Regions from separate parts of the Paenibacillus glycanilyticus genome, predicted to be linked through region 2. Evidence: predicted binding sites of a transcription regulator. Region 2 holds the regulator's gene; each other region holds the start of a gene.
What was found. Region 2 encodes LexA, which represses DNA repair genes until DNA is damaged. Its sites were predicted from a motif close to CGAACATATGTTCG; they were not measured.
Positions count from the first base shown of each region.

Region 1: a site for LexA is predicted at 6,139-6,152, ahead of addB (helicase-exonuclease AddAB subunit AddB). Genes of this name have one in related genera too.
Region 3: a site for LexA is predicted at 7,920-7,933, ahead of ACR9FF_RS18310 (DNA polymerase IV). Genes of this name have one in related genera too.

Region 1 covers NZ_CP195155.1:2,397,778-2,407,508, forward strand. The annotation lists gene ACR9FF_RS10855 (site-2 protease family protein) at 1-298, shown strand, start outside; gene ACR9FF_RS10860 (RsmE family RNA methyltransferase) at 362-1,138, shown strand; gene mtaB (tRNA (N(6)-L-threonylcarbamoyladenosine(37)-C(2))-methylthiotransferase MtaB) at 1,146-2,492, shown strand; gene ACR9FF_RS10870 (NUDIX hydrolase) at 2,601-3,032, shown strand; gene ACR9FF_RS10875 (Na/Pi cotransporter family protein) at 3,029-3,997, opposite strand; gene ACR9FF_RS10880 (class I SAM-dependent rRNA methyltransferase) at 4,094-5,461, shown strand; gene ACR9FF_RS10885 (hypothetical protein) at 5,720-6,040, opposite strand; gene addB (helicase-exonuclease AddAB subunit AddB) at 6,228-9,731, shown strand, end outside.
Region 2 covers NZ_CP195155.1:2,831,642-2,841,372, forward strand. The annotation lists gene glnA (type I glutamate--ammonia ligase) at 1-596, shown strand, start outside; gene ACR9FF_RS12965 (hypothetical protein) at 639-746, opposite strand; gene lexA (transcriptional repressor LexA) at 956-1,576, opposite strand; gene ACR9FF_RS12975 (LysM peptidoglycan-binding domain-containing protein) at 1,894-2,109, shown strand; gene ACR9FF_RS12980 (DUF896 domain-containing protein) at 2,261-2,449, shown strand; gene ACR9FF_RS12985 (hypothetical protein) at 2,528-3,037, shown strand; gene ACR9FF_RS12990 (HAD family hydrolase) at 3,065-3,853, shown strand; gene ACR9FF_RS12995 (1,2-dihydroxy-3-keto-5-methylthiopentene dioxygenase) at 4,029-4,568, opposite strand; gene metH (methionine synthase) at 4,715-8,161, shown strand; gene rnz (ribonuclease Z) at 8,263-9,192, shown strand; gene ACR9FF_RS13010 (metal-dependent hydrolase) at 9,292-9,731, shown strand, end outside.
Region 3 covers NZ_CP195155.1:4,005,089-4,014,819, reverse strand. The annotation lists gene ACR9FF_RS18345 (DAK2 domain-containing protein) at 1-382, shown strand, start outside; gene ACR9FF_RS18340 (DegV family protein) at 407-1,261, shown strand; gene recG (ATP-dependent DNA helicase RecG) at 1,273-3,327, shown strand; gene ACR9FF_RS18330 (stage VI sporulation protein F) at 3,401-3,688, shown strand; gene ACR9FF_RS18325 (SOS response-associated peptidase) at 3,974-4,672, opposite strand; gene ACR9FF_RS18320 (DUF2515 domain-containing protein) at 4,799-6,097, shown strand; gene ACR9FF_RS18315 (hypothetical protein) at 6,142-6,618, opposite strand; gene ACR9FF_RS18310 (DNA polymerase IV) at 6,615-7,868, opposite strand; gene ACR9FF_RS18305 (peptidoglycan-binding protein) at 8,227-9,731, shown strand, end outside.

The sequences.
Region 1 (9,731 bases), 430 kb from region 2:
CTCAAACGGCGTTAACTTGGCGCTTCAGCATTTTTTCTTTTATTTCATGTATCTGAACTTTCTTTTGTTTATCTTTAATCTGATTCCGCTGCCGCCACTCGACGGATACCGGATTATTCAGGATCTGGTGCCGCTGAAGACGCGGATTAAGATGGATCAGAACGTACAGTGGGGCATGTACATCTTCCTCCTGCTCGTGTTTCTTCCGCCGCTTCGCCGGGTAACGCTGGATCCGATTCTCGGCTGGTGGGAGCCGCTTTACAATTTCTTTTTCAATTTATTCCAACCGCTGTTTTAAGCCGCATTTCATAGATTTTTAAGGCGGAAACATGCTATGATGAAGGATGGTTAGACTGACGCAATGCAGCGATATTTTGTGGCAGCGGAGCAGTTTGACGGCTCTAGCGTGCGTTTAATAGGAGAAGATGCCTTCCACGCCGTCCGCGTGATGCGGATGAAGCCGGAAGAGAAGTTTATCGCAAGCGACGGCATTTCCCGCGTCGTGCTTGCTTCGGTACGCGAGGCAGCCTCTTCAGAGGTTGTGGCGGACATTGTGGAGGAGCTGCCGATGGACAGCGAGTCCAGCTGGTCGGTAACCATCGCGCAAAGCCTGCCGAAGGGTGATAAGATGGAGCTGGTCATCCAGAAAGGGACAGAGATTGGCGCTTATGCTTTCGCGCCTTTTCAATCCGAGCGGATGATTGTTCAATATGACGGCAAGAAGGAAGCGAAGCGTATGGAGCGCTGGAGCAAGATTGCCAAGGAAGCAGCGGAGCAGTCGCATCGCTGCCGCGTTCCGGCAATCGAGCCCGTGCGCAGCTGGCGCGAGCTGAAGGAAGCGATTCCGGCTTTTGATTTAGCGTTATTTTGTTATGAACGGGAAGGCGATGCAGCAGCGGGTACGGGCATCAGGGATGCCTTGCTAAGCTGGAGGCAGGCTGGCCATACGGCAGCCGAGCCGAAGATGCTGCTCATCGTTGGACCCGAAGGCGGCTTTACGGAACGGGAAGCAGATGAGGCGGAGGCGGCTGGAGCCGTTATCGTAGGACTTGGCCGGAGGATCCTGCGGACGGAAACCGCGGGAATCGTCGGGTTGACCTGCTTGCTGTACGAAGCTGGAGAAATGGGAGGAGCGTAAGGATTTTATGCCATCGGTTGCATTTTACACCTTGGGATGCAAAGTTAACTTTTACGACACGGAAGCGATTTGGCAGCTGTTCAAAAACGAAGGATACGAGCAGGTTGATTTCGAATCGACGGCTGACGTTTATCTGATCAATACATGTACGGTTACCAATACGGGCGACAAAAAGAGCCGCCAGATTATCCGCCGCGCGGTGCGCCGTAATCCGGATGCGGTTATTGCGGTTACGGGCTGTTACGCCCAAACGTCTCCTGCGGAGATTATGGCGATTCCGGGGGTGGACCTCGTTATCGGAACGCAGGACCGCGAGAAAATCATGACGTTTGTGAACCAGATTCATGATGACCGCCAGCCGGTTAACGCGGTTCGCAACATTATGAAGACCCGTGAGTTCGAGGAGCTAGACGTACCGGATTTCAACGAGCGCACACGCGCATTCCTGAAGATCCAGGAAGGCTGCAACAACTTCTGCACCTTCTGCATTATTCCGTGGTCACGCGGTCTTTCACGCAGCCGCGATCCGAAGAGCGTGCTCGAGCAAGCGAAGCAGCTTGTAGCTTCCGGCTACAAGGAAATCGTCCTTACCGGTATTCATACGGGCGGTTACGGCGACGATATGGAGAACTACCGTCTCGTTGACCTGCTGTGGGATCTGGACAAGATCGAAGGACTGGAGCGGATCCGGATCAGCTCGATCGAAGCCAGCCAAATTGACGATGCGATGATCGACGTGCTTAACCGTTCGACCAAAATGTGCCGCCATCTGCATATTCCTCTTCAAGCCGGCGATTCCTCCGTGCTTAAGCGGATGCGCCGCAAATATACGACGGACGAGTTTGCAGCCAAGCTGAAACGTATCCGCGAAGCAATGCCTGGCGTAGCGATTACGACTGACGTTATCGTTGGCTTCCCCGGCGAGACGGAAGAGATGTTCGAGAACGGCTACAAGTTTATGGAAGAGGTTGGCTTCTCGGAAATGCACGTCTTCCCGTATTCGAAGCGTACAGGCACGCCGGCTGCCCGCATGGATGATCAAGTGGACGAAGAAGTGAAGAATGAACGCGTCCATAAACTGATCGACTTGTCCGAGAAAATGCAGCTTGCTTATGCCGAGCAGCATGTAGGAGCCGTCCTGGACGTTATTCCGGAGCGTGACTACAAGGGCGCTCCCGGTACGGGGCTTGTGATGGGGTACTCGGATAACTATATTCAGATTGTGTTTGAAGGAACCGAAGCGCTTGTCGGCAAGCTTTGCCGCGTGAAAATTACTGAAGCAGGCGTCAATGAATGCCGCGCTCAGCTTGTCCGCGTACTGGACGATGTCCCGGCGGAAGCGATGAGAGCTTAGAGATAGTCATAACGCACGAGGATTTCACGCTCATTTCTGTCGTATCGGAATAAGTGGGGAATCCTCGTTGTTGCATGCAAATGTCGAGCAGGCAAGGGGGGAACGGAATTGGTTGAAATTTCGGCAGGAGGCGTAGTCTATCGCCGGAACGAGGCTGGGCTTTTGCAGATTCAGCTGATACAGGACCGTTATGGCAAAGTGTCGCTCCCGAAAGGCAAGATGGAGCCCGGGGAGACGGTCGAGCAAACGGCGCTTAGGGAAATTGCCGAGGAAACGGGCATGATCGGGGCTATCGTTAAACCGATTGACCAAATCAAGTATCAGTACCATGATGCGAATAAGGGAACCGTCAACAAGGAGGTTCATTATTATTTGGTTGAAGCGGTAGGCGGATCGCTCCAGGCGCAGGTGGAAGAAATCCGGGGCGTCGAATGGTTTGATCCGCTTGAAGCCTGGAGACGCCAGAAGCAGTCGGGCTATGAGAATAATAACCGGATCGTGGCGGGGGCCCTCAGCTTGCTTGGCGTGAAGTTTGATTAGACCGGAAGCTTGCGGAAAACAGGCAAATAGCAGAACGGCAAGGCAATCAATGAGCTTAGAATATTGAAAATCGTCTGCGCGTGAGCGATCTGGCTGGCCGGGGAATGGGCGAACCATCCTGATGCAGCCGATAACTCGCCAAGGAACGGCATGAAGAGCAAAGCGCCGCCGGCATTTAGGATGGTATGGGACCAAGCCACGTATTGACCGGGCTTTGAACCGCTGAAGGATGCGAGCAGCGCGGTAGCGCATGTACCGATATTCGCCCCTAGCACAACGGCAACGCCAAGCTCGAGAGGCATTGCCCCGATGGCTGCAAAGCCCATAATAATACCGATTACAGCAGCACTGCTGTGGACGATTGCAGTCAGCACCGCGCCGGCGGCTAATCCCCACCAGAGGCTGCTTGTTGATTTTTCAAGGAACCAGCCGAACATGGAGCTTTCCTGCACGGCGGGTCCAATCGCCTGCATCATGGCCATCCCGGCAAGCAGCAGGCTGAAGCCGCCTAAGGCAACGGCGGAGGAGCGAACGGTCTCAAGCAGCCGGAGCGACCGGGTTCTTGGCCAGATTCCGAGTTCGTTCAGCAGTACGGTTGCGAGCCAGCAGGCCAGCGCCAGCAGAAGCAATGGAACGGAAAGTTTATTTAAGCTCAGGCCGATAAGCTCGGTCGTCAGGCAGGTGCCGATGTTGCTTCCGAGGATAATGCCAAGTGTCCGGGGGAAGGTAAGCAGGCCGGCATTGACTAGCCCTATGGCGATAACGGTAACGGCTGTACTGCTCTGCAAAAAGGCGGTAGTTGCCGTACCGACTGCAAGGCCATGGACCGGCGTCGCCGTTGAGCGATGCAGGACACGCTGCAGGTACGGGCCGGCTAACCGGTGCAGCGCCAGCTCCATCAGCTTCATCCCGCTTATAAAGATGGTGAAGCCGATCGCCATTGGCAGAAGAATGGAATGGAGCATAGCAAAGGTCTCCTTTTTATAAAAAGTTATCGTTGATACATATGCTTACGCTTAGACAAGCATGACAAGCCAGGAATAGAGAGGGAGATTAACGAAGTGAGCAAAGCGAAAGTTTGGCTGCAGAAGGGCCGCAGGAAACGTCTTGAAGCAGGCCACCCATGGATTTACGCAAATGAAATCGAAAAGCTGGAAGGAGAAGCAGAGCCGGGAGCGCTGGTAGACGTCGTTGGGTCTAACGGCAAATATTTGGCGACCGGATATTACAATCCCAAGTCCCAAATCACGGTCCGCGTCGTCTCCTATCAGCCGCTTGAAGAAATGGACGCCGACTTTTTCCGCGAGAAGTTTCGTTTATGCGAAGCGCACCGCAATCGGTTCGTGCAGGACCGCGATTGCCGGCTCGTCTACGGAGAGGCTGATTTTCTTCCCGGTCTAGTGGTAGACCGGTTCGCCGATGTGCTGGTCGTTCAGATTTTGACGCTTGGACTGGATATCCGCCGGGAAGCGATTGTAGCCGCTCTTGTTGACGTGTTTCAGCCGAAAGGGATCTACGAACGGAGCGATGTCGGAGTTAGACAACTCGAAGGGCTTGAGCTGCGCACCGGAGTGCTGTACGGGGAATGCCCGCGGATTCTCGAAATTGAAGAGAATGGCCTTAAGCTGGAAGTCGATATCGTGGAAGGCCAAAAGACCGGTTATTTCTACGATCAACGCGAGAACCGCGCTTCTATCGAGCCTCTCATGAAGGGCTGGGGCGCTCGCAGCGGCATTCGCCTCGAGAACCGTCCGGCTGATACCGATACGGAAGTTACGAGGCTTGTACCGGTGAATGCGAACGGCAAAGAAGTAACCTTCCCATATTGGGACGGTGCGACCGTGTTGGAGTGCTTTGCCCATACCGGCAGCTTCACACTCCATGCCTGCAAATACGGGGCGAAAAAAGTAACCTGTCTCGACGTATCCGAGCATGCCATCGACACAGCGCGCCGCAACGTCGAGCGTAACGGCTTCACCGACCGCGTGGAATTTGTCGTGGCGGATGCCTTTGATTATTTGCGCACGCAGGTAAAAGGCGTTGAAGAGCGTGCGGAGCGCAGCCGTGCCGGCGCGGATACTTCCAAGCCGCTTAGCGGCGGCGGCCGTACATGGGATGTTGTTATCCTTGATCCCCCTGCTTTCGCAAAGACCAAAAGCGCGGTTGCCGGGGCATGCCGGGGTTATAAAGACATCAACCTGCATGGCCTCAAGCTGGTTAACGAAGGCGGCTATCTCGTTACGGCCAGCTGCTCGTACCATATGCGGCCGGATCTGTTCCTAGAGACGATACAGGAAGCGGCATCCGATGCCGGCAAGCTGCTGCGTCTCGTGGAGTGGCGGGCTGCAGGCAAGGATCATCCGCAGCTGCTTGGCGTATCGGAAGGACACTACTTGAAATTTGCCGTGTTCGAAGTGCGGAGTAAATAATACGAAAAAAGCCGTATGGATCGGCGAAGGATCCATGCGGCTTCTTGTTCGAAAAATAGACATATTCAATCGATTGATAGAAGTGTATAATAGGAATGTAACGCTGAGAGACAGACGACTGTACCCAGCGGTTCCATAATGGACAGAGCAGTTCACTGCATGTCTTCTAACCCATAATCCGGCAGAGCGGAAATCCGCATGCGGGATTTTTTATTTTATTCTAAAAAACTCATAATCGGCGATAGCCGTTTCATCCTGCTAGAAGGATTCTTTGAATTGCCGGCTCAGCTCGACACGCTGCAGCTTTAACAGCCAGACCTCTTCCCGTAACGTTTTCAAATCGGAAGAATCATCGGAATTTCTCAATTGCCGATAAAGATCAATCATCTTCCTGTTAATGACGTCAAACTTTCTCCATAACTCAGCGGCTTTCGTCGACAGAGCTTGCTGGCTTGTTTGTTCCTTCCACCCGGCGAGCGAACGGGTAATCTCCTGCTGCCACTCCAGATCACCGATTTGCTTGGCGTAGTTGAATAAATCCAGATAATCGTTAATCCATTGCGTTTCTTCCGAGGTCATTTGCCGTTCCTCCGATCCGGATCATTATATTACCTAGTATTATACTCGGTATTTAAGGGATTGCAATATTTTCTTGTTAAAAAGATAGCACTTCTTCCAGAACATACGTTTGTCGTCCGGGTGAAAAAGGCCCCGCGTTATGGTAGAATGATAGATTATGAGATAGATTCGGAGGGGAAGAGTTAGGATGGGGCTTCGATTTGTGCTTGGCCGCTCGGGAACGGGGAAAACAACGTATTGTCTGGACGCAATCCGCGCCAAGCTGCAAGGCGAGCCGGATGGAGCGCCGCTTGTTATGCTGGTCCCGGAACAGGCTACTTTCCAGACGGAGTACGCGCTTTTGAAAAATACGACGCTAAGCGGAACGATTCGCGCCCAGGCGCTAAGCTTCCGCCGTCTGGCCTTTCGCGTCATGCAGGAGACGGGCGGCACCGCCTTAATTCCGATCAGCGATAACGGCAAGCATATGATGCTTTTCAAGATTATACACCGGTTAGGCAAGCAGCTTGAGCTTTTCCAAAGCGGGGCGGAGCAGCCCGGTTTCATTGAACGGCTGGGCGAGCTGTTGACCGAGTGGAAGCGTTACGGGATTGACGCCGATCTGCTGAAGGAAAAAACGGCATCGGTAGAAGACGCATCGCTTCTCAACCGGAAGCTGCATGATCTTCGGCTTGTGTATGACAAGCTGGAGCAGGAATTGCTTGGCCTTTATATCGATTCGGAAGATTACTTGACGCAGCTGATTGCAGGCTATGCCGATGCTCCGGCGATGCAGGGAGCCCATCTGTGGATTGACGGCTTCCATGGATTTACGCCGAAGGAATACGATGCGCTTGGCACGCTGATCGCTTCTTCCGCCGAAGTGACCGTTGCTCTGACGCTTGACCGTCCTTACGATAACGGCGAAACGCCGCATGAGCTTGAGCTTTTCCACCCTACGGCTGAAACGTACGGAAAGCTGGCTGCTTTGGCGGCTCAAGCCGGCGTGCTCGTGCATGAAACCGTCGTGCTGGATGAAGGAGTTCCATATCGCTTTACTGGGAGTTCGATGCTTGCCCATTTAGAGAAGCATTACGGCGGAAGAACCCCAATGCTTATACCGGATAAGAAGATGCTTGCTGTAGACAATTCCGCCTGCGGGGTATCCCTTCATGCCTCCGCGAACAGAAGAGCCGAGGTCGAAGCAGCGGCACGCGATATGGTTCGGCGGGCACGCGAAGAGGGGCTGCGCTGGCGCGACATGGCGGTTATGGTGCGGAACGCGGCTGAATATACGGACTATATTCAAACGATATTCGATGATTACGAAATTCCTTATTTCCTTGACCAAAAGAATAACACGGTCCATCATCCGCTGGTAGAATTTATCCGTTCCGCGCTGGAGACGGTGCTCCACGGCTGGCATTACGAGGCGGTATTCCGATGCATCAAGACGGAGCTGCTGTTCCCGATTGACGGCAGCATGTCTCGCGAGCTGTTTGACCGCTTGGAAAACTATGTGCTGGCAGCCGGAGTCGACGGATGGAAGTGGCTTGACCGCTCCAGGTGGAAGCCGCTTATGCAGCAGTCTCTCGAGGATGAGCCGGAAACGGTATCCGAGCCGTCTGCAAAAGCCAAACGGGAATTTCAGGCCGTAATGGCGGCGAGAGAGGCGATTGTACCTCCGCTTCGCCGCTTCGAGCAGTCCTTGAAGAAAGCCTCCAGCGTCAAAGAGATGTGCGAAGCGTTGTACAAGCTGCTGGATCATGCGGATGCCGCCGACCGCCTTGAACGCTGGAGCCGCGAGGACAGCGCGTCCGGTCGTACGCAGCGCGCCAGATCACACCGCCAGCTATGGGATGGCGTCATGCAGCTGCTGGATCAGCTGGTGGAAATGGTCGGGGACGAGGATATGCCTCCGGAGCTGTTCGCCGGCATGGTGGAGACGGGGCTCGAAAACTTGAAGCTTGCGGCAGTGCCGCCCGCACTTGATCAGGCACTGGTCGGCAGCATGGACCGGACGCGTTCCGGGGATGTAAAGGTCTGTTACGTGCTAGGCGCTAACGACGGCGTCATGCCGATGCGCATTCAAGAAGACGGCGTGCTGACCGAGCAGGAGCGGGAACGCCTTGCTGAAGAAGGACTGGTTATGGCGCCGGGCGTAAGACGCAGGCTTCTCGACGAACGTTTCCTGATCTATAACGCCTTGACAACGGCCAGCCAGCATCTGTGGATCAGCTGGGCGCAGGCGGACGAGGAAGGGAAAACGCTGCTGCCTTCGGAAGTCATCCGGCAGGTGAGGCAGCTGTTCCCTGGCATTCCGGTTTATCAGAAGTCTGGAGAGCCGACTCCGGGTATGGAGACGGGCGAACAGCGCTCTTATATCGAGCATCCTCAACGGACGCTTGCTTATTTGATCACGGAGCTTCGTGCCTGGCGGCAAGGCTCCGAGATTGCGCCGTTCTGGTGGGATGTCTATAACTGGTTTGCGATCCGGCCGGAGTGGCAGGACAAGCTGCAGCTCATGAACGCGTCATTAAGCTTCTCCAATCAGGAGACGGTGCTTACGACAACGACGGCGGAGCAGCTCTACGGGACAAAGCTGAAGGCCAGCGTGTCGCGGATGGAGAGATTCGTGTCCTGTCCGTTCCAGCATTTTGCCATTCACGGCTTAAGGCTTCGCGAACGCCAGATGTACCGCCTTGAAGCGCCGGATGTCGGGCAGCTGTTCCATGCGGCGCTCAGCCGTCTGGCCGGAAGCGTCGGACAGCGCTGGGGCTCGATGCCGGAAGGGCAAATCCGCGAAGCGGCGGCGAAGACCGTTGACGAGCTGGCGCCAAGGCTGCAGTCGCAAATCCTGCTCAGCAGCGGCCGGTTCCAATACATTGCCCGCAAGCTGAAGGAAATCGTTGCCCAGGCGGCGGTTATTTTAAGCGAGCATTCCCGCAGGGCTCAGTTCCAGCCGGTTGGGCTCGAGGTTGATTTTGGCCCGGACGGCACGCTGCCTGCCCTTGTCATACCGCTGGATAACGGGGGCACGATGGAAATTATCGGACGGATTGACCGCGTAGACGCGGCTGAGACCGAGGAGGGCTTGCTGCTGCGCGTCTTGGATTACAAATCGAGCGCAACGCAGCTTAAGCTGGAGGAAGTGGCGTTTGGACTATCTCTGCAGATGCTCACGTACCTGGACGTGCTTGTTACGCATGCTTCCGAATGGCTCGGAAAGCCGGCATCGCCCGCGGGCGTGCTTTATTTCCACGTTCATAATCCGATGCTTGCGGTATCCAACGGGTTATCCGTGGCCGAGGTAAACGCAAGAATGCTGAAAAAGTTCAAAACGCGGGGACTCATTACGGCCGAAGCGGAAACGGCGCGGCTGATGGACGGCGATCTGGAATCCGGCTACTCGGAGATTCTTCCCGTTGCCTTGAAGCGCGACGGAAGCTTTTACAGCAGTTCTTCCGTTGTGACGGACGATCAGTGGGATGTGCTGCGCAGCTCCGTCCGGCGGACCATCGGAAAAATAGGCACGGAAATCGGCTGCGGAAAGGTGTCGATCGAGCCTTACCGTCTCGGAACGAAGTCGCCTTGCCAATACTGCGATTACAAGCCGGTATGCCAATTCGACCCGTTATTCGACGGCAATGAATACACGAAGCTGAGCAAGCTTTCGGAAGATGAAATTTGGCAGCAGCTGCATGGAGAGGAG
Region 2 (9,731 bases):
ACCAATCGCTCTTCCAAGGCAGCACAAACGTATTCTATGACGAGAAGGATCGTCTGGGTCTTAGCCAAACCGCACGTTACTACATGGCAGGCATCCTCGAGCATGCTCGCGCGATGGCGGCTATTACGAACCCTACCATTAACTCGTACAAGCGGATGGTTCCCGGTTATGAAGCGCCTTGCTATGTAGCTTGGTCGGCAAGCAACCGCTCGCCAATGATCCGTATCCCGGCTTCCCGCGGACTTAGCACGCGTATCGAGGTTCGCAACCCGGACCCGGCTGCCAACCCGTATCTGGCTCTTGCCGTAATGCTGAAAGCCGGCCTTGACGGCATCAAGAACAAAACGACGCTTCCGGCTCCTGTAGACCGCAACATCTACATCATGACGGAAGAGGAGCGCCTGGAGTCCGGCGTGCCAAGCCTTCCTTCCGATCTGAAGGAAGCGCTCGACGAAATGCTTCGCAGCGACGTGATCTGCGATGCGCTTGGCGAACATGCTCTTGCCCATTTCTACGAACTGAAAGAAATCGAATGGGACATGTACAAAACACAAGTCCATCAATGGGAACGCGATCAGTATCTGACGCTGTACTAAGATGGAAATCCCTTGGCGCTCTAAGCGTCAGGGGATTTTTTTCTATCTCTTATATAACAACGGTGGGCTGGCTGGAATAACGTTCGCAAGGATGATGTAAACAACAAGATTACAGGGGATAAAGAGGAGGAACAGCAGTCTTACAAACAAGGAGGAAAGGTTGAAGTATTCGGCGATTCCTCCGCAAACTCCGGCAATGGATTTATCAAGACCTCGTTAATTTTTTCTTCACGCTTAACCACCTCGTCGCCTAAAGATGAAGTAATACGATAATACCATAATCAGGTAAAAAAGAGGCTGTTCTCCCTTACCGAATGCGAAATCGGATTAGCGGGAACAGCCTCTTTTATGCGAACAGATTAGTGAAAGTCACGGAACAAGCCAACTACTTTACCAAGAATGGTGACATTGTTCAAACGGATTGGCTCCATGGTGGAGTTCTCCGGCTGAAGGCGGATATGATCCTTCTCTTTGTAGAAGGTCTTAACCGTCGCTTCGTCATCTTCCGTCATGGCTACTACGATATCGCCGTTGTTGGCGGTCTGCTGCTGGCGGACGATAACATAGTCACCGTTATGTATGCCGGCTTCAATCATGCTGTCACCAATGACATTCAGGATAAATACCTCGTCGTCGCCAACGAAGTGTGCGGATAACGGGAAGTACTCTTCAATATTCTCAGTCGCCGTAATCGGCACGCCTGCCGTTACTTTGCCGACGATTGGCACTTGAGCCACAGCGGGGAGGATAATGCCGTCAACACCGTCTTGATCCAAAATTTCGATCGCCCGAGGTTTCGTTGGATCTCGTCTGATCAGGCCTTTCTTCTCTAGCCGATCCAGATGGCCGTGAACGGTGGAGCTTGACGCCAGGCCAACCGCTTCGCCGATTTCGCGAACAGAAGGCGGGTATCCTTTGTCCCGAACCTCATTCTTAATAAATTCAAGAATCGACTGTTGGCGGTTCGAAATCTTAGACACGTGAATCACTCCAATGTAATATTTGTAGAAAATTATAGCATAGAACCGGAGTTCGTACAAACATAAGTTCTTAAAAACAAAAGTTCGCATTTTTTTATTGACTGCAAACATTTGTTCGTGTTATTCTAAGAACACAAGAAAACAGAACAAACGTTCGGGGAGCGATAATAATGATCATGAATCCGTCTTTTTATAAAAGTATCCATAAGGAAAAAACCGCTAAATCGTTCAAATCGCGGGGTCATCACGTTCAACGTCATGCTTTTAAACTTATTGTGTGTGCTGCAGTGTTCGTTCTTCTTTTTACAAGCTTCCTTATGATGCGTACGAATGCATCGTCCGATCATATTCAAGAGGCTGCAGCGAATGAGCAAACGGTTATCGTAACGACGGGGGATACGCTGTGGGGGATTGCAGATCGTTTTTCCGAGGGCTCCAAGGACATAAGACAATACATATACAAGATTAAGGAACGCAACCAGTTAAGCTCGGTTGAGCTTCGGCCAGGACAGGTATTAATTATTCCTCAATAGGCCATATAATCGGAAGGACAGGCTATTCGGACACAGGATGTTCGAAATTGCCTGTCCTTTTGTTATTCTTCTATCATTGCCTTGACAATTGCTCGCGTTAAAAGTCAAAATAGGTAAGAAGGATGAGTAATAAGCAAATGAGGTGAAGGCAGTGGAAGAAGTCATCGCGCGTATTAACGAATTATCCCGTAAAAATAAAACGGTAGGTTTGACCGAAGAGGAAATTGCGGAACGTGCCGTATTGCGCCAGAAATATTTGGAGAATTTCAAAAGGAATTTCCGCCAGCAGTTGGATTCGATCGAGATTGTAGACGGCGATCCTAACGATGTTGCTCATTAATTAAGTCATACAACTATATAACTAGCGTTGGCGCCGTTCCATGAACGGCGTCTGCAATATACAATGGGAGGAATAAGCTTGTCACGCACGTGGGAGCGCAAAGTGCGCAAAAATACGAACCAAATCAACAAAGCGCGTAAAAAGCACGGAGCATCGCAGATTGGCACTTCATCGAAACCCAAGGTAGACCGGTTTACCGGCCGCAACTACATATTCCCGATTGTGCTCATTTTGTTGATCAGCATGTATACGGTATTCGTTACGACGGATCCTTCCTTTGAGCCTACGTCTATGTTCTGGGTAACGATCGGCTGCTACATTTTCCTGGCGCTTATTTTCTTCTTGCGCCGTCCTTACATTTCAATCGGCAAGGATTATATCCAGACCCGTAAAATGACGGGGGACAAGCAGCTGCACGTATCCAACATTAAAGGGATCAGCGTTCAAAACGGTGCGGTCGTGATCATGCAGCAAAAAGGCGCAAACTGGGTATTCTCGCGGCTGCTTAACCGTTACCCAACGGATGAGATCGGCAGCAGACTGCAGGATTTCGCCAAAACACACAATTTGCCTTTCGAACAAAAATAGAAAAAGAGTAGGAGAGTTATGCGAATTATGGGGAAGCAAGCGGTACTATTTGATCTTGACGATACGTTGTTGTGGGATGACCGCAGCGTAAAAGAAGCATTTGAAGCAACATGCCAAGCCGGTGCGGAAGCTGCTGGCGTTGATCCGGAGCAGCTTGAAGAAGCCGTACGCAAAGAAGCGCGAGCTCTTTATGAATCCTATGAGACGTTCCCGTTCACGAAGATGATCGGTATTAACCCGTTTGAAGGACTCTGGGCGAATTTCCGCGAAGGCGAGCAGGAAGAGTTCCGCAAGCTGGAGCAGCTTGCGCCGGGCTACCGCAAGGAAGCTTGGACTCGCGGCTTGCGCGCGCTTGGCGTTGATAACGAAGAGCTTGGCGCTAAGCTGGCAGAGCAGTTCCCAGCGGAACGCCGCAAACGTCCTTTTGTCTATGACGAAACGTTCCGCGTGCTGGATGCGCTTAAAGGAAAGTATAAGCTGCTCCTGCTGACAAACGGTTCTCCGGATCTGCAGCGCGAGAAGCTTGCCGGCGTTCCTGAGCTGACTCCTTACTTCGATCACATCATTATCTCGGGCGAGTACGGTGAAGGCAAGCCTGCCGCTTCCATCTTCCGTCATGCGATGGAACGGCTCGGAATCGAGCCGGATCATGGCATTATGGTTGGCGACAAGCTGACTACCGATATTCTCGGTGCGAATACGGTTGGCATGACATCCGTATGGGTGAACCGTCACGGTGCTGTGCGCAATGACGAAATCATTCCTTCGCATGAGATTGCTCATTTGGAAGAACTGCTGCTGCTTCTCGAGCAATAATGGACAAGACAAAGCCCCTCGCCATCGGAAGATGGAACGAGGGGCTTTTTTGTTTCCACAATAGAATTAAAATTTTCAAGACCATTTCAGTTGTTGAAACTAAAATTCTATTTAGCGATAATACCAACCTTTAACCGCGGTCACTCATCATCGAGTGACTACGAAAAAGGTTTTCTCACTTAACGAAAGCAGGATCTTCGAATGGATGCGCAATCCAGCCTTCTGTTTCAATGAACAGGCGTACGGCCACGATTTGGCGGTTATCCATCAACGTGAAGAAATGAGGGATTCTTTCCGGAACGGAGATCACGTCGCCGGCTTCGAGTTCAACGTCGAAGTAACCGACTTCTTCGGTGCCTTTGATAACGAAGATGCCTTTGCCGGCTGTAATCGCGCGAACTTCATCTTCTGTATGTGTATGAACGGATTCGAATTTCTTCAGCAGTTCATCAAGGTTTGGAGTTGCATCGGATAAAGTAATGATGTCCCAAGTTTTGTAACCGCGGCGAGCGGCAAGATCCGTAATTTCAGCATTGAAAGTGGACAGAACTTCTGCTTTCTCTTCATCGGAGAGAACAAATCTCTCTTTGAGGTGCGCAGGGAGTTTAGTTGCATCCCAATGTTCGTAAAGAACTTCTTGTTTGTCTAAAAATTCACGAACGTTCTGTTCACCAGAAATACGTTCATTAGTATTGCGAATGCGGATTTCAGCCATTCTCAATCCCTCTTTCCCTATAGAAATTAACTGATAAGTCCAATTATATAGCAAATGTAGTCAAATGTCGATGGACTGCCTTTTCAGAGTGCGGCTATTCTGTTACACTGTTTGTTAATGATTTTCGGAGGAAGGGTGTACGAAATTTGTTGAAACCGACCATACAAGAATTGATGCAGCAGCGGATACTCATCCTGGACGGAGCGATGGGAACAATGATTCAGCAGGCGGATTTGACTGCTGATGATTTTGGCGGAGAAGAGCTTGACGGCTGTAATGAAATGCTCGTATTAACGCGTCCGGATGTTATTTCGATGATCCATGAGAAGTATCTGGAAGCCGGCGCCGATATTTTGGAAACCAACACGTTTGGCGCGACTAGCGTCGTATTGGCGGAATATGACATTCCGGAAAAAGCCCGCGAAATTAACCTTGCTGCCGCCAAGCTGGCAAGAGACGCGGCGGATAAATTCTCGACACCTGACCGCCCTCGGTATGTAGCCGGCGCTTTGGGACCAACTACAAAAACTTTGTCCGTAACCGGCGGAGTTACCTTTGACGAGCTTGTAGACAGCTATTATGAACAAACGGTTGCCTTAATCGAAGGCGACGTAGACGCTATCCTTCTGGAGACATCGCAGGATACCTTGAACGTTAAAGCGGGAAGCATCGGGATCCGCAAGGCATTTGCGGCCATGAACCGCGAGCTTCCGATAATGATTTCGGGTACGATTGAGCCGATGGGCACGACGCTTGCCGGTCAATCCATTGAATCCTTCTACATTTCCCTGGAACATCTGAAACCGATTTCGATCGGACTGAACTGCGCAACGGGACCGGAATTCATGCGCGACCATATCCGCTCGCTGAGCGAAATTGCCGATGCGGCTGTCAGCTGTTATCCTAACGCGGGCCTGCCGGATGAGAACGGTCATTACCATGAATCACCCGAATCTCTTGCGCGAAAAATGTCGGCATTTGCCGAGCAGGGCTGGCTTAACATTGCGGGCGGCTGCTGCGGCACAACTCCGGCGCACATTAAAGCTTTGCATGATACGATGGCGAATTACGCGCCGCGTACGCAGTACGGTACTCATCCGGCGGCTGTGTCCGGTATCGATACGGTGTTTATCGAAGACGATAACCGTCCGATTATGATTGGCGAACGGACTAATATTTCCGGATCCCGGAAGTTCAAACGGTTGATTAAAGAAGGCAAGTTCGACGAGGCTTCGGAAATCGCGCGTTCCCAGGTTAAAGGCGGAGCTCATATTATCGATATCAACCTGCAGGATACGGACATTGACGAAGCCTATGCGGTACATGAGTTCCTGCCGCAGGTCGTAAAGAAGATTAAAGTGCCGTTAATGCTCGATTCGACGTATGACCATATCATCGAGCTTGGTCTGAAGTATTCGCAAGGCAAAGCCATCATCAACTCGATTAACCTGGAAGACGGCGAATCGAAGTTCGAGAAGATCCTGCCGCTCATTCATCAATACGGTGCCGCGGTTGTCATGATCCTGATCGATGAACGCGGACAGGCGGTCTCCCGCGAAGCGAAGATGGAAGTGGCTGAACGTTCTTATAATCTCCTTGTTAATAAATACGGCATGAATCCGGAAGATATCATTTTCGACCCGAACATGTTCCCGGTTGGCTCCGGCGACCCGCAATATATCGGATCCGCTGTTGAGACGATTGAAGGCATCCGGATGATTAAGGAGAAGTTCCCGAAAGCTAAGACGATTCTGGGTCTGAGCAACATCTCGTTTGGTCTGCCTGACGCGGGCCGCGAGGTACTGAACTCGGTCTACCTGTACCACTGTACGAAAGCCGGTCTTGATTATGCGATCGTAAATACGGAAAAACTGGAGCGGTATGCTTCCATTCCGGAGGAAGAGCGCAAGCTGGCGGAAGATCTGATCTATAACACGAACGACGATACGCTTGCTGCGTTCGTTGCGGCATTCCGCGAGAAGAAAGTCGTGAAGAAGGAGAAGGTATCGAATCTTTCTCTGGAGGAGCGTCTTGCTTCTTACATCGTGGAAGGCACGAAGGAAGGACTTATTCCCGACCTTGACGAAGCGCTCAAGAAATATACGGCGCTCGAAGTAATCAACGGTCCGTTGATGCGCGGGATGGAAGAAGTAGGGCGCCTGTTCAACAATAACGAGCTCATCGTAGCGGAGGTGCTGCAAAGCGCCGAGGTTATGAAGGCATCGGTAGCCCATCTGGAACAGTTCATGGAAAAGAATGAAACCTCCGTGAAGGGCAAAATCATTCTGGCTACGGTAAAAGGCGATGTGCATGACATCGGCAAAAACCTTGTCGAGATTATTTTGTCGAACAACGGTTACAAAATTATCAACCTGGGCATCAAAGTACCGCCTGAACAGCTGATTGAAGCGCAGCGCAAGGAAAATGCCGACATTATCGGTCTATCCGGTCTGCTCGTCAAATCCGCTCAACAGATGGTCGTAACCGCACAGGATATGCGTAACGCGGGTATTTCCGCTCCAATCATGGTTGGAGGCGCAGCACTTACGCGTAAATTCACGAAGACAAGAATCGGCCCCGAATACGACGGCTTGACGTTGTATGCGAAGGATGCGATGGACGGTCTGGATCTTGCGAACAAGCTGATGGATAAAGAGCATCGAGGCAAAATGGAAGAGGAATTGCGGATTTACAAGGAATCCGGCGGCGATGTGGAAGAGGAGAAAAAACCTCAGCCGCAGCTAACCCGGGTTGAACGCTCGAAAATCTCCGTGGATGCGCCGGTCTATATCCCGCCGGATACGGACAGACATATTTTGCGGGACGTTCCGATTCCGCATATCATTCCTTACGTGAACATGCAAATGCTGCTTGGTCATCACCTGGGGCTGAAGGGCAACGTGGATAACCTTCTCCAGGAAGGCAACGAGAAGGCCGTGCAATTGAAAGAAACCGTTGACGGGATTTTGCAGGAAGGCACAACAAACGGTATTATTAAGGCACATGGCATGTACCGTTTCTTCCCGGCGCAATCGTCCGGCAATGATATCATCATCTATGATCCTCAGGATCATACGAAGGAGATCAAGCGGTTTACGTTCCCGCGCCAGCAGGTAGAGCCATTCCTTTGCCTGGCGGATTATCTGAAGCCGGTGGATAGCGGCGTAATGGACTATGTCGGTTTCCTTGTCGTTACAGCCGGTCAAGGCGTACGCGAGCTGGCAAACGAGTGGAAGGAAAAAGGCGATTATCTTCGCTCGCATGCCTTGCAATCGGTAGCCCTGGAGGTAGCCGAGGCGATGGCGGAACGCGTCCATCATATGATGCGCGATATTTGGGGGTACCCGGATCCGGCGACAATGACGATGAAGCAGCGCTTTGGCGCCCGTTATCAAGGCATTCGCGTATCCTTCGGTTATCCGGCATGTCCGAACCTGGAAGATCAAGGACCGCTGTTCGAGCTGATGAAGCCGGAAGATATCGGCGTGGAATTGACGGAAGGCTTCATGATGGAGCCGGAAGCATCCGTATCCGCGATGGTATTCGCCCATCCGGAAGCGCAATATTTCAACGTTGAAAAAGTAGAACGATAGATGCAAGCTAAGCCTCCGTAAGCAATGGCTGGTTGACCAACCAGCCCCGGCTAGCGGGGGCTTTCATCCTATTCATATGGTGATCTGGAGGTGGCAGCACAATGGAAATATGGTTTCTTGGAACAGGCGCAGGCCGCCCGATGAAGCATCGGAACGTAACGTCCATCGCGCTCAGGCTGCCGGATCCGGACTGTTCGTTATGGATGTTTGACGCTGGCGAAGGGACTCAGCATCAGTTGATGCATACGCCGCTTAAGCTTAACAAGCTTGAGGCGCTGTTCGTTACCCATCTGCATGGCGATCATACATACGGGATTCCTGGGCTGCTCAGCACCCGGTCCTACGTTGGAGGCAACGGTCCGCTCCAGCTGTTCGGTCCTCCGGGTATCCGCGAGATGATTGAGACAGCGCTTACGCTTAGCAGTACCCGAATTGATTACGAAATTACCTACCATGAAGTGTCCGAAGGAATTGTCTATAAAACCGAGCGTTACACGGTTGAAGCACTGCCGCTGGAGCACCGCGTTCCTTGCTTTGGCTACCGCATTACCGAATGCGAAAGCCCGGGCAAGCTGAATGTCGAGCGGCTGCATCAGTTGGGCGTCCCGGCAGGTCCGTTGTTTGGGCGGATTAAAAAAGGGGAAGATATTACGCTGCCTGACGGAACGCTCGTCCGAGCGGCAGACGTAGCGGGAAAACCGCAATGCGGCCGGATTATTACCATTGCAGGCGATACTAAGCCTTGCGACAATGCTTTAAGACTGGCTCAAAATGCGGATCTGCTCGTGCATGAAGCCACCTTTGCGGCCGGTCAGGAAGAGAAAGCCCATTTGTACGGGCATTCTACAACCGTGGAAGCGGCAACTACCGCGCGTAACGCCAATGCCAAAAAGCTGATCATGACGCATTTCAGCACAAGGTTTGTCGATGAGGATCTTGCGGGCCTTGAAGAGGAAGCAAGGACGATTTTCCCGGAATCCTATGCCGCCCACGACCTGTATCACACCGAAATTCCCCGTCCCAAAGAGTAGCGAGCCAGCTCCTTACAAAATCAACACGGTTCGAAAATAATCCCGTAACGGTCCCGTATTATGCTGGTACTAAATCTGCGGCTAAGGAGATGAGGTCAGGTGGATACGGGAAGTCATTTGCTGTTTGGCGCAACACTTGGCGGTCTTGCCATGCTGGATCCGGTTATTTCGGTTCATCCGGAGATCGGGTATGCGGTTCTGGCCGGTACGGTGCTGGGCAGCCATGCGCCGGATTTTGACGTATTTGCAAGGTTGAAGGGGCAAGCCGCCTATATTAGGAATCATCGGGGGATTACGCATTCCGTGCCGGCTCCGCTTGTCTGGGCTGCCGGGATTGGCGGAGCATTCGCATGGCTGTTCGGCGTGCTGGATCATGTCCTTTTGGTCATGTTATGGACGCTTGCCGCGGTATGCTTCCATATTGCTCTAGATCTGTTCAACACGTATGGCGTCCAATGCCTGAGGCCGTTCTCCAGGAAATGGTGGCATTTGGATGCCCTTTGCCTGTTTGATCCGTATTTGTTCGGAGCTCATGCGAT
Region 3 (9,731 bases), 1.2 Mb from region 2:
TGCCTTCAAGGAAGAGGAATCGGCGGAGCGCAACGCGGCATGGATGAAGAGCGCGGCGGAGCAGGTCGTATCCGGCCAAGTGACGCAGGCGGTACGGAATACGTCGATTGACGGCGTAGACATCCAAGAAGGCGACTATATGGGGATTAAAGAGAAGACGATTGTCTCCTCCAAGCCAACCCTGCTTGAGGCTTGCCAGCTGCTGATGGCGGCGATGGCCGAAGAGGGCGGCGAGCTTCTGACGATCCTGACCGGCGAGGATGCGAAGGAATCCGATACAGCCGAACTATGCGAATGGATCGAGAAGGCATACCCGGATATTGAGCTTGAGGTTCATTCCGGCGGCCAGCCTTTATATCCATATTTGTTCGCTATGGAATAGCCATAATAAGTTGGGAGGGGACGTATGGGGAACATAAGCATCGTGACCGACAGCGCATCGGACATTCCACTCGCGCTGAGGCAAGAGCTTGGCATTGAGATGGTTCCGCTGAAAATTCTGTTCGGGGAAGAGACTTACTATGATGCCGTTACGATTGATACGGATCAGTTTTTCGAGAAGGTAGCGGCATCGCCGGCAATGCCTACTTCGTCCCAGCCATCGCCGATGGAGTATCAAGAGGTATACGAACGCATATTGCGGGAGGATCCCGGGGCGACGATTATTTCGATTCATTTGTCTGGCGCGGTCAGCGGAACTTACCAGTCGGCCGTTATCGCCAGCTCGATGATTGACGGAGACCCGGATATTACGGTTATCGATTCGAAAACAGCTTCTTACGCCTATGGCATGCGCGTTGTAGCAGCAGCCAAAATGGCCAGGGAAGGGGCTTCGAAAGAAGCGATTATGACCGAAATCGAGCGGATGAAGCGGGAAACGCAGCTGTATTTTCTCGTGGATACGCTTGAATATTTGCAAAGAGGAGGACGGATCGGCAAAGCTTCGGCTCTTATCGGATCTATTCTTAATATTAAGCCGATCCTGTCGCTCGACAAAGAAGGCTACGTGTATGCCGTAGATAAAATGCGCGGTACGAAAAAAGCAATGGCGCGGATTATGGATATGCTTGGCGATGCCTGCGGCCAGGATCCGGTTATTGTAACAATCGCCTGGAACACGAATAAGGAAGCTGCTCTGGAATTCCTCGAGCTGATTAAAGCCCGCTTCAATGTTCAAGGGGTTGAATACGCAACCGTCGGTGCCGTAATCGGAACCCATGTAGGTCCCGGCACGATGGCTGTGTTCATGCGCAGAGTGTGAGGTAGAGAACAATGACGCTGGAACAGTATTCGGTCCGGCAAATTAAAGGCGTGAGCGCTCCGAAGGAAGAAGAGCTTCACGCCTTTGGCGTTCAGACAGTCGCCGATTTGCTGGATTATTTTCCATTTCGATACGAAGATTACCGCATCCGGGAGCTTGCCGAGATCAAAGACGGCGAGAAGGTGACCGTGCAGGGAACGATTCGCGGAAACGGGATTTTGCAGCGGTACGGCAAAAACAAATCGCGCCTGACTTGCAAAATCGAGGTTAACCATATGCTGGTGACGGCTGTCTGGTTCAACCGTCATTTTCTGCAAAATCAGCTGACGCCGGGCAGAGAAATTATGCTGACGGGCAAATGGGAGCAGCAGCGCCTGCAGATGACCGTGTCGGAATCCGAATTTGCGGACAAGTCTACAGGCATGGTGAAGTCGGGCACGCTTCAGCCGGTTTATTCCGTGGGCGGAGGGATTACGCAGGCCTGGATGCGCAAAACGATCAAGCAGGCGCTTCTTCAATACGGCGCCATGATTGAGGAGGTGCTGCCGCATGAGCTTGTCGAGCGCCACGGGCTTATGGCAAGGCGGGATGCCGTGCAGCGGATCCACGATCCGGGAGAGGTTAAGGAAGGTCTCGAAGCCCGCCGGAGGATGGTCTATGAGGAGCTGTTTCTTTTTCAACTGAAGCTTCAGGCTTACCGTTCTTTAACGCGGAAACGCGGGGACGGCATTGTTCATCAGGTGAACGGGGAGACGATCCGCAACTTTGCGGCTACGCTTCCTTTCGAGCTGACGGACGGCCAGAAGAAGGTTGTTAACGAGATTATGTCGGATATGCGCCAACCGGCGGCGATGAACCGCCTGCTGCAAGGGGATGTCGGATCCGGCAAAACGGTCGTTGCGGCTATTGCGCTGTATTGCACGATCAAAGCCGGCCATCAGGGGGCTCTAATGGTGCCGACGGAGATTCTGGCCGAGCAGCATTTGCGCTCGCTGCAGAAGCTGTTTGCGGACACGGGCATAGAGGTCGCTCTCCTGACGGGCAGCTTGACGGAGAAGAAGCGCCGCGATGTGCTTGCCGGGCTGCAGATGGGCATGATCGATATTCTGGTGGGTACGCATGCGCTTATTCAGGACGATGTCTTTTTCCGCAGCCTGGGGCTAGTTGTGGTGGACGAGCAGCACCGGTTCGGGGTGAACCAGCGGAGTATTCTGCGCCGCAAAGGGCTGAATCCCGATGTGCTGACGATGACGGCCACTCCAATCCCGAGAACGCTGGCCATTACGGCGTTCGGGGATATGGATGTGTCCACGATCAAGGAGCGTCCGCATGGCCGCAAAGCCATTAAGACGTATTGGGTCAAGCATGACATGATGGACCGCGTTCTTGGTTTTATCCGGCGCGAGGTTGGAGAGGGACGCCAGGCGTACGTCATCTGTCCGCTGATCGAGGAGTCGGACAAGCTGGATGTGCAAAATGCGATTGATTTGTACGTGCAAATGCAGCAGGCTTTTCCGGATTTGAAGGTGGGGCTCCTGCATGGCCGGCTGTCGGCTTCCGAGAAGGATGAAGTGATGCGCGCGTTTGGCGACAACGAGACGCAGCTGCTTGTTGCGACAACGGTTGTTGAGGTTGGCGTCGACGTTCCGAACGCCACGCTTATCATTATCATGGACGCGGAGCGGTTCGGGCTTTCCCAGCTGCATCAGCTGCGCGGGCGCGTCGGGCGCGGGGAGCATCAATCGTTCTGCGTGCTCGTGGCGGATCCGAAGTCGGAGAACGGACGCGAGCGGATGAAGGTGATGACGGAGACCAACGACGGCTTTGAGGTGTCTCGCCGGGATTTGGAGCTGCGGGGACCGGGGGATTTCTTCGGGACGAAGCAAAGCGGCCTGCCGGAGTTCAAGATCGCGGATATGGCGGCGGATTACGAGATGCTGGAGCTTGCCCGCGACGATGCGGCGGAGCTCGCCGGACGGGATGATTTCTGGACGAATCCGACCTTTGAACGGATGCGTGTCCAACTGCTGAAGGATCAAATTTTTCAAGGGGAACAGCTCGACTAAGCAATATCTTCCCTCTTACGGCATATAGTTAAACGATCGAATCATCGGAATGCCGGATGGAGGTGTAAGGCTGGTGAGTTACCAAAAGTACGGCATTCGGCCGCAATTGGTCGAACGCGTCAAATTCAAACTAAAAAATCCGGTCGTTAAGGACCGGATACGGCTGTTGCTGGGCAATGTCACGAAGTATGATCTGCAGGACCGGGTAAAGGTGCGGAAGCTGGTGAAATCAGCGACTTCTATTTTACAGGAACCGCTGACGGATATTCAGGAAGAACAGATTATCGATTTTGTCCTTGCGCAAAAAATAGATCCAAACAACACCTTCCATTTGCTGAAGCTATGGGGGATGTTCCGCTGACCGCTTTGCGGTCGGCTTTTTTTTTATTTTCCGATTCGGTGTTCAATACCCGGTGAGTTCCTTTTTTTCGCTTGATGATGCTAGGTTGGATTATTTACAGTAAAATCGGGCTGGAATGAAGAGACTCTGATGCTACGTTGGATTATCTACAGTAAAATCTCTTGATTTGGCTTCTTTTCGCCGAAATGCGCTGATTATCCTGTACGCAATCCAATGTAGATCCCATTCAAGGGGGTGATTGCCGTCATATGCTGCATGAATTCCAATGTAGCATTTAAAAGCTATCTACCACAGATGCAGCTGGCCGCCCGGGTTTACCGGTTCGATGCATTCGGCGGTGTCATTCTTGACGCTCCCGACCGCTGGGGATACCGGATAGGCTTCGAGCTCTTCCGCCGCATACGGCAGGAAAAGACGCTGCAGGGCCTGCGGGTCCTGCACGGTCCGGTCGAGCCAGAAGGGCTCGTCCTCCTGGCGCAAAATCACGGGCATCCGGTCGTGGATCGGGGCCATCAGCTCGTTGGGAGAGGTCGTCATAATGGTACAGGTGCTAACGGTGGTTGTGCCGTCCGGCGCAAGCCACGACTCGTATAGACCCGCCATGCTGAAGATGGAGCGGTCCTTGCGGACAATACGCATCGGCTGCTTGCCGCCGTCCGTCTTTTTCCATTCGTAGAAGCCGTCTGCCGGGATCAGGCAGCGCTTGCGGCGAAGCGGCGTCTTGAAGGCCGGCTTCTCGGCGGCTGTCTCGGAGCGGGCATTGAGCATTTTATTGCCGATCTTCGGATCGTCCGCCCAAGGCGGAACAAGCCCCCACTGCAGCTCGCCCAGCCGGTTGCGCTGACCGTCATTAATAATGGCAAGCACCTGCTGGCCAGGCGCCACGTTGTATTTGGGACGATGGTAAGGCACCTTCGTCTCGCCGATCATATAACGAATCATCAGCTCCTCGAGCGATACGGTGATGGTATATCTTCCGCACATAGCCAGTCCTCCTAAAACGTTTTTTGGGAAAGCATATGCTTCACGCCCGTTCTTTGCTTTTTATTATGCATGAACAGGCGGCCTGACGGCAAATACTTGTGTTACCAGGATAGAGGAGGGCGGTCGATGTTAAGCAGGGGGAGAGGGCGCGGCCGCTTCGGACTACGGCTTCGCAAAATCAAACAGTTTTTTTCTTTGCCTGCCGCCGCATGGGATTATGCGGTGGGCAAATGGCATGGCCTCGAGGCTTCGCATGAGATGCTCGCGGAAGCAGCTCCGCTGCAGCTTGCCGAGGATGCGGTCGCCGAGCTGGAGGGAGAATGGCGGAAGCTGGAGGAGCAGCAGGCGGAGCAGGTGACCGGCGAATGGAGCGGGCAAGAGAAAATTCTTATCGAACGGATTCGGGCGGAGACCTCCCGTCTGAACCGCAATAACGTGACGCGGACGGAAGCCTACCGGTTGATGTATCAACGGCATCCGGAGCTGCACTGGGCGATGCTGGCCCATCTCGTATCCCGTAACGGCGGGTGGAATATGACGGATCTGGCAGGCGAATGGCTGCCGCAGCTGCTCCCGGGCGATAAGCGCCAGTCGGTCTTCTTGCTGCTAGAGCATGCGAATACGTTTATTTTTGGCGATGCTTATCCGCAGCTGCTGCTCTACGAGGAAAGCGTACGCGTGCAGCGTCCGTTGTTTCATCTGCTTCCGGCTTTTGGGATAACACGGTTTATGAAGCCGGTATGGGAGCAATTCTGGCGAAGACGCGATTCCGTGCCTCTAACGGTGGCGCTTATTGTGAACGAGCAGCATTTCATTGAGCAGCGGGTAGTACAGGACGATTACTTCCGCAAAAACGTGCTCGACACCCTTTTCTTCGGCATGCAGTCGCTGCTGCAGCTGAACGCGGTGATGTTCCCGTATCATACCGAAGGGGAGCGGGAGTTGCGGCTGGCGGGATTAATTATGGAGGACTTCGACGATCTGTCCGAACGGATCGAATTCGGCAAATCGTTGTATGCCGTTTTATTCGGCGTACCCCGGGTACGGGGAGGGGCGCTGGCTTTTGCGGCGAATGCGCGCCATACCGGGTCAAGGGCGGACTATGCCCCGCATCTGTTCGCCCGGGTACGCCGGGAGCCGCCCACAGCGCTGTACAAGGAGCGATTGTTAGGCGGCAAGCTTCTGCCGGGAGCCGCGCCTCTCTACAGCCCGGAGCTTCGCGATGCCTGGGCGAACCAGGAGCTCGAGACCGCGAAGCGGGAAGACTGGTTCGGCTCGGCTGACGGCATCCTGCCGTATTTCCGAAAGCTGAAGCTCCCCCGCAGCTTCGAGTTGACGAACGAATACGGCCTGCTGCTGAACAAAATTGAGCTTGCCGTGCTTGCTGCCCAGCAGCTGAGGCAGGAGGAGCAGAGGACCAGATAAAAACACCGCGCCCGCTGCTGCCAGCGGGCGCGGTGTTCGGAAGGTTATTTAAACATCAATGAGATATATTTGGCGATACGCACGCTGATCTCGGCGCGGGCCGCATCGCGAATCATGGAGAAGCGGTCCTCGTAGCCGCGGCAAACGAACTTGTAATGAATCGCTCCGTGCTCACTGTCGCTCTCCTCGAGGAAGACCCGGATATTGCGCTCCTTAAGCGCTTTGCGAACAGCGGTCAGATCCGTGTGTATATGCCCCATCAGGACGCGCGAGGCTTTCATGTACAGCTGCCTCATGGAGTAGAAGGATAACTCAATGTCCTTGCAGTTCTTGTCCACGATCGTCAGCATCATAGGGAGGAGCACATAATCCCGAATTAGCTCAAGTTCCTCTTTGGTTGGAACGGGGACGGGGCCGGAGGCCTTCGCCGGCTCACGCCGCTCCAAATATTGCTCCCGGTGCTCAGGCAGCATCATGCGGCTGGATTCCCAGCGGCCGTTTCCCTCCAATTTCTTGCTCATTTGTAGTGTCCTCCAATTTTGACGCTGCGTTCACGGGCCTGGGCTGACTCGAGCAGCGAGGACGCCCGGAGAATCGAGGTCGTTCCGAATTTATGGCGGATCGCGTCCGTGACGCGATCCAGTTTTCTTTCCTTCTCCCTGTTGCCGAACAGGGTAAGCTGATATTGATCGTCGGGTACCAACTTAGACAAGGTGATACCAAGCTTGCGTACGGGCAACCGGTCCCAATGGGCGTAAAATAACGTGCGGGCCGCAGCAAATACTTCCTTCGTAATATTCGTCGGATCAGGTACCGTCATCTGACGGAAAAAGCCGGTTGGGCGTTCGAAGTCCGCACCTTGCGCGCCTGCTGCAACCACGCAGCCCATATAGCCCTTCGCGCGGCTGCGGCGGCAAACCTCCTCGCTTAATTCCAGCAGGACAACGTCGATCTCCTGCGGTTTGCTGTAATCCCTGGGAAGCGTCATCTGATGACCGACCGCTTGCTGCGCGTCATGGGTGCTTGGCTTGACCGGGCTTGGGTCAATGCCGTTTGCCGTCTGCCAGAACAGCTCTGCCTGAATATCGCTGTTGCGGCCCATCCGCGCCTGAAGCCGACGCTTGAATTCCGGCAAGGGAAGGCTGCCCAGCTCCCCGATCGTCGTAATCCCCATTCGCTGAAAATGCGCGGTCATGCGCGAGCCAACGCCAAACATTTTGCTCACCGGCAGCGGCCATAACAAAGATTTCACCTCGGACTTCGGAAGAGTAAACTGACCCGTATCGTTCTTTTTCGCCCAAATATCGGTCGCCATCTTGGCCAGAATCTTGTTGGAGCTCATGCCAACCCGCGCCCATACGCCAGTATAAAGCATGATCTTGGTCTGGATCTGCGTTGCAATCTCTTGGGCAGAGCCGAAATATGACAAGGAGCCGGTAACGTCCAGGAACTGTTCGTCGATGGAGAAGGGCTCCACCAGATCGGTAAACGAACGAAAAATATCGGTAATCATAAGCGAGACTTCAATGTAGGCTTGCATTCGCGGTTTGATAATGACGAGCTGCGGACATTTGCCAAGCGCTTCGCCAAGAGTCTCGGCCGTTGTGACGCCGTACTGCTTCGCAAGCGGACAAGCAGCCAGAATAATGCCCGAACGCCTCGAAGGATCGCCGGCCACAACGACCGGATCATTCTTATATTCGGGATGCGCGGCCTTCTCGACGGACGCGTAGAACGACTGGCAGTCAATCAGCATAATGACACGTTCCATAATCCCCACTCCAATACAAATGCGAAAGTATGTTCGTATCTTATTATATACCGAATGTACGTTCGCTATGCAAGGGATATTTAAAGGTAATTTCAAACAGTTGGGAGCGGGCGCGGGGGGCGGGCGGAGGCAAAAGCACCGTGCTGCAGCTGTTGACCCGACTAGGGATACAGGCTGGCGAACGATGTCGGGTATTGATGAATGGAAGGGAAGGAATAAGTCCGAGGTTACAATCCACTCCATACTGGCGGTGCATGCGACTCGTCCTACCGTGTGCTATATTCTATTTGCCACATGGGCCATAGTCCCACGGCGGATACATTTTCCGATAAAATTCCAACGAATGGAGAATCGCCCAATGACGAACGTGAAACGAATTACCGATCTCGTCGATTATCAGTCCGTGCTGCCGTATGCGAGTGAGCTGTTCGGTGTGCATCAATCGCTGATCGGCTGGAAATCGAAACGCGTGCTCGACAAGCTGCAAATGGGCATAAAGCTGGAAAAGAGCGGCTTGCTGCCGCGGCTGCAGCGATATCTGGCGAATCGGACGCCAATCGACATCAATGCTGACTGCTACGTAACGGCGCCGAACCTCGTGCCGGCAGGATTCGCCGGTCCGACGCTGAAGGAGCAGGATTCCATCCTGCTCCGTACGATCAGTAATAATCTTCGCGAGTATGGCGCGATGCCGAAAAGCGTGGAAGAGTGGAAGAAGTTCGTCAATGAGGATGAACTGCGCGGCATTTTGAACAACCAGGTCATCGAGTATTACTCCGAAACTTCCATAAACCAATGCAAGGTGATCATCAGGACTAATGCGAACAATCCGGAGTTGACGAATCGCCTGCGCGAGCAAAGCAAAGCCGACATTCGCCTCGCACTCGAGAACGAGACCGAAATTGCTGGCGTGCTTCAAGAGCTCTTTATCAACGAACGGGCGGACGGGTTGACTCGAATCTTTTACACGAACCCGGATTTCGATGCCAAAAAAGCCTTTTATGACGTGCTCGAGAAGACTGCCCCTGATCTCGCTGCAGATCCGTATCTCTCGTTTGATCCAAAGAAGGACGTCAAGGACGTCTCCTTATCCCCGCTTGGCATCGTTCATTTATACCGGCAATATTTTTTCGAGCTGGACAGCTTTCTTGGAACGCCGACCGGCCATGTATGGCTAAGTCCCGGCTCGACTGTCGAATTGATCGAAGTCAGCACCCGCAAGACGACCGTTGAGAAGACGGTCGAGACCTCCCTCGAGACGACGAAGAAGATGGAGACGAGCACGACGGATCAGGATGAGATCAGCCAAGCGGTCAAGGAGGACAACAAGGAAGATTTGAAGCTCGGCGTTACCTCTACGGTCAATCAATCATGGGGAACGGGCAGTGCATCAGCCACCGCCAGCCTGAATATGGACAAGACGCAGCAGGTAGCAAGAGAGACGGTTCACAAGAAGATGCGGCAGCAGAGCGAGAAGCTCTCCAGTGAAATCCGGGAAAACTATAAATCGACGTTCAAGACGATTACGGAGGTTACGGATACGTCGAGTAAGCGCTATGTGCTGACGAATACCACGGAGAAGCTGGTCAACTACGAGTTGCGCCGCAAGATGAGGCAGGTCGGGGTGCAGGTCCAGGATGTCGGCACCTATCTTTGCTGGGAAGCTTACGTTGACGAGCCGGGCGAAGGCCTCGGTCTCGCCAATCTGATCCATATCGCGCAGCCGTCCAATCTGCTGCCGGTTCCAGATCAGACCGAAATACCCGTGCCGGCCGACCAATTCATCCCGCTCAAGACAAATGCGGTCTGGAACTTTGGCGATAAACGGAAAACCGGATTTGTCACGGTAGCGGTCATGGACCC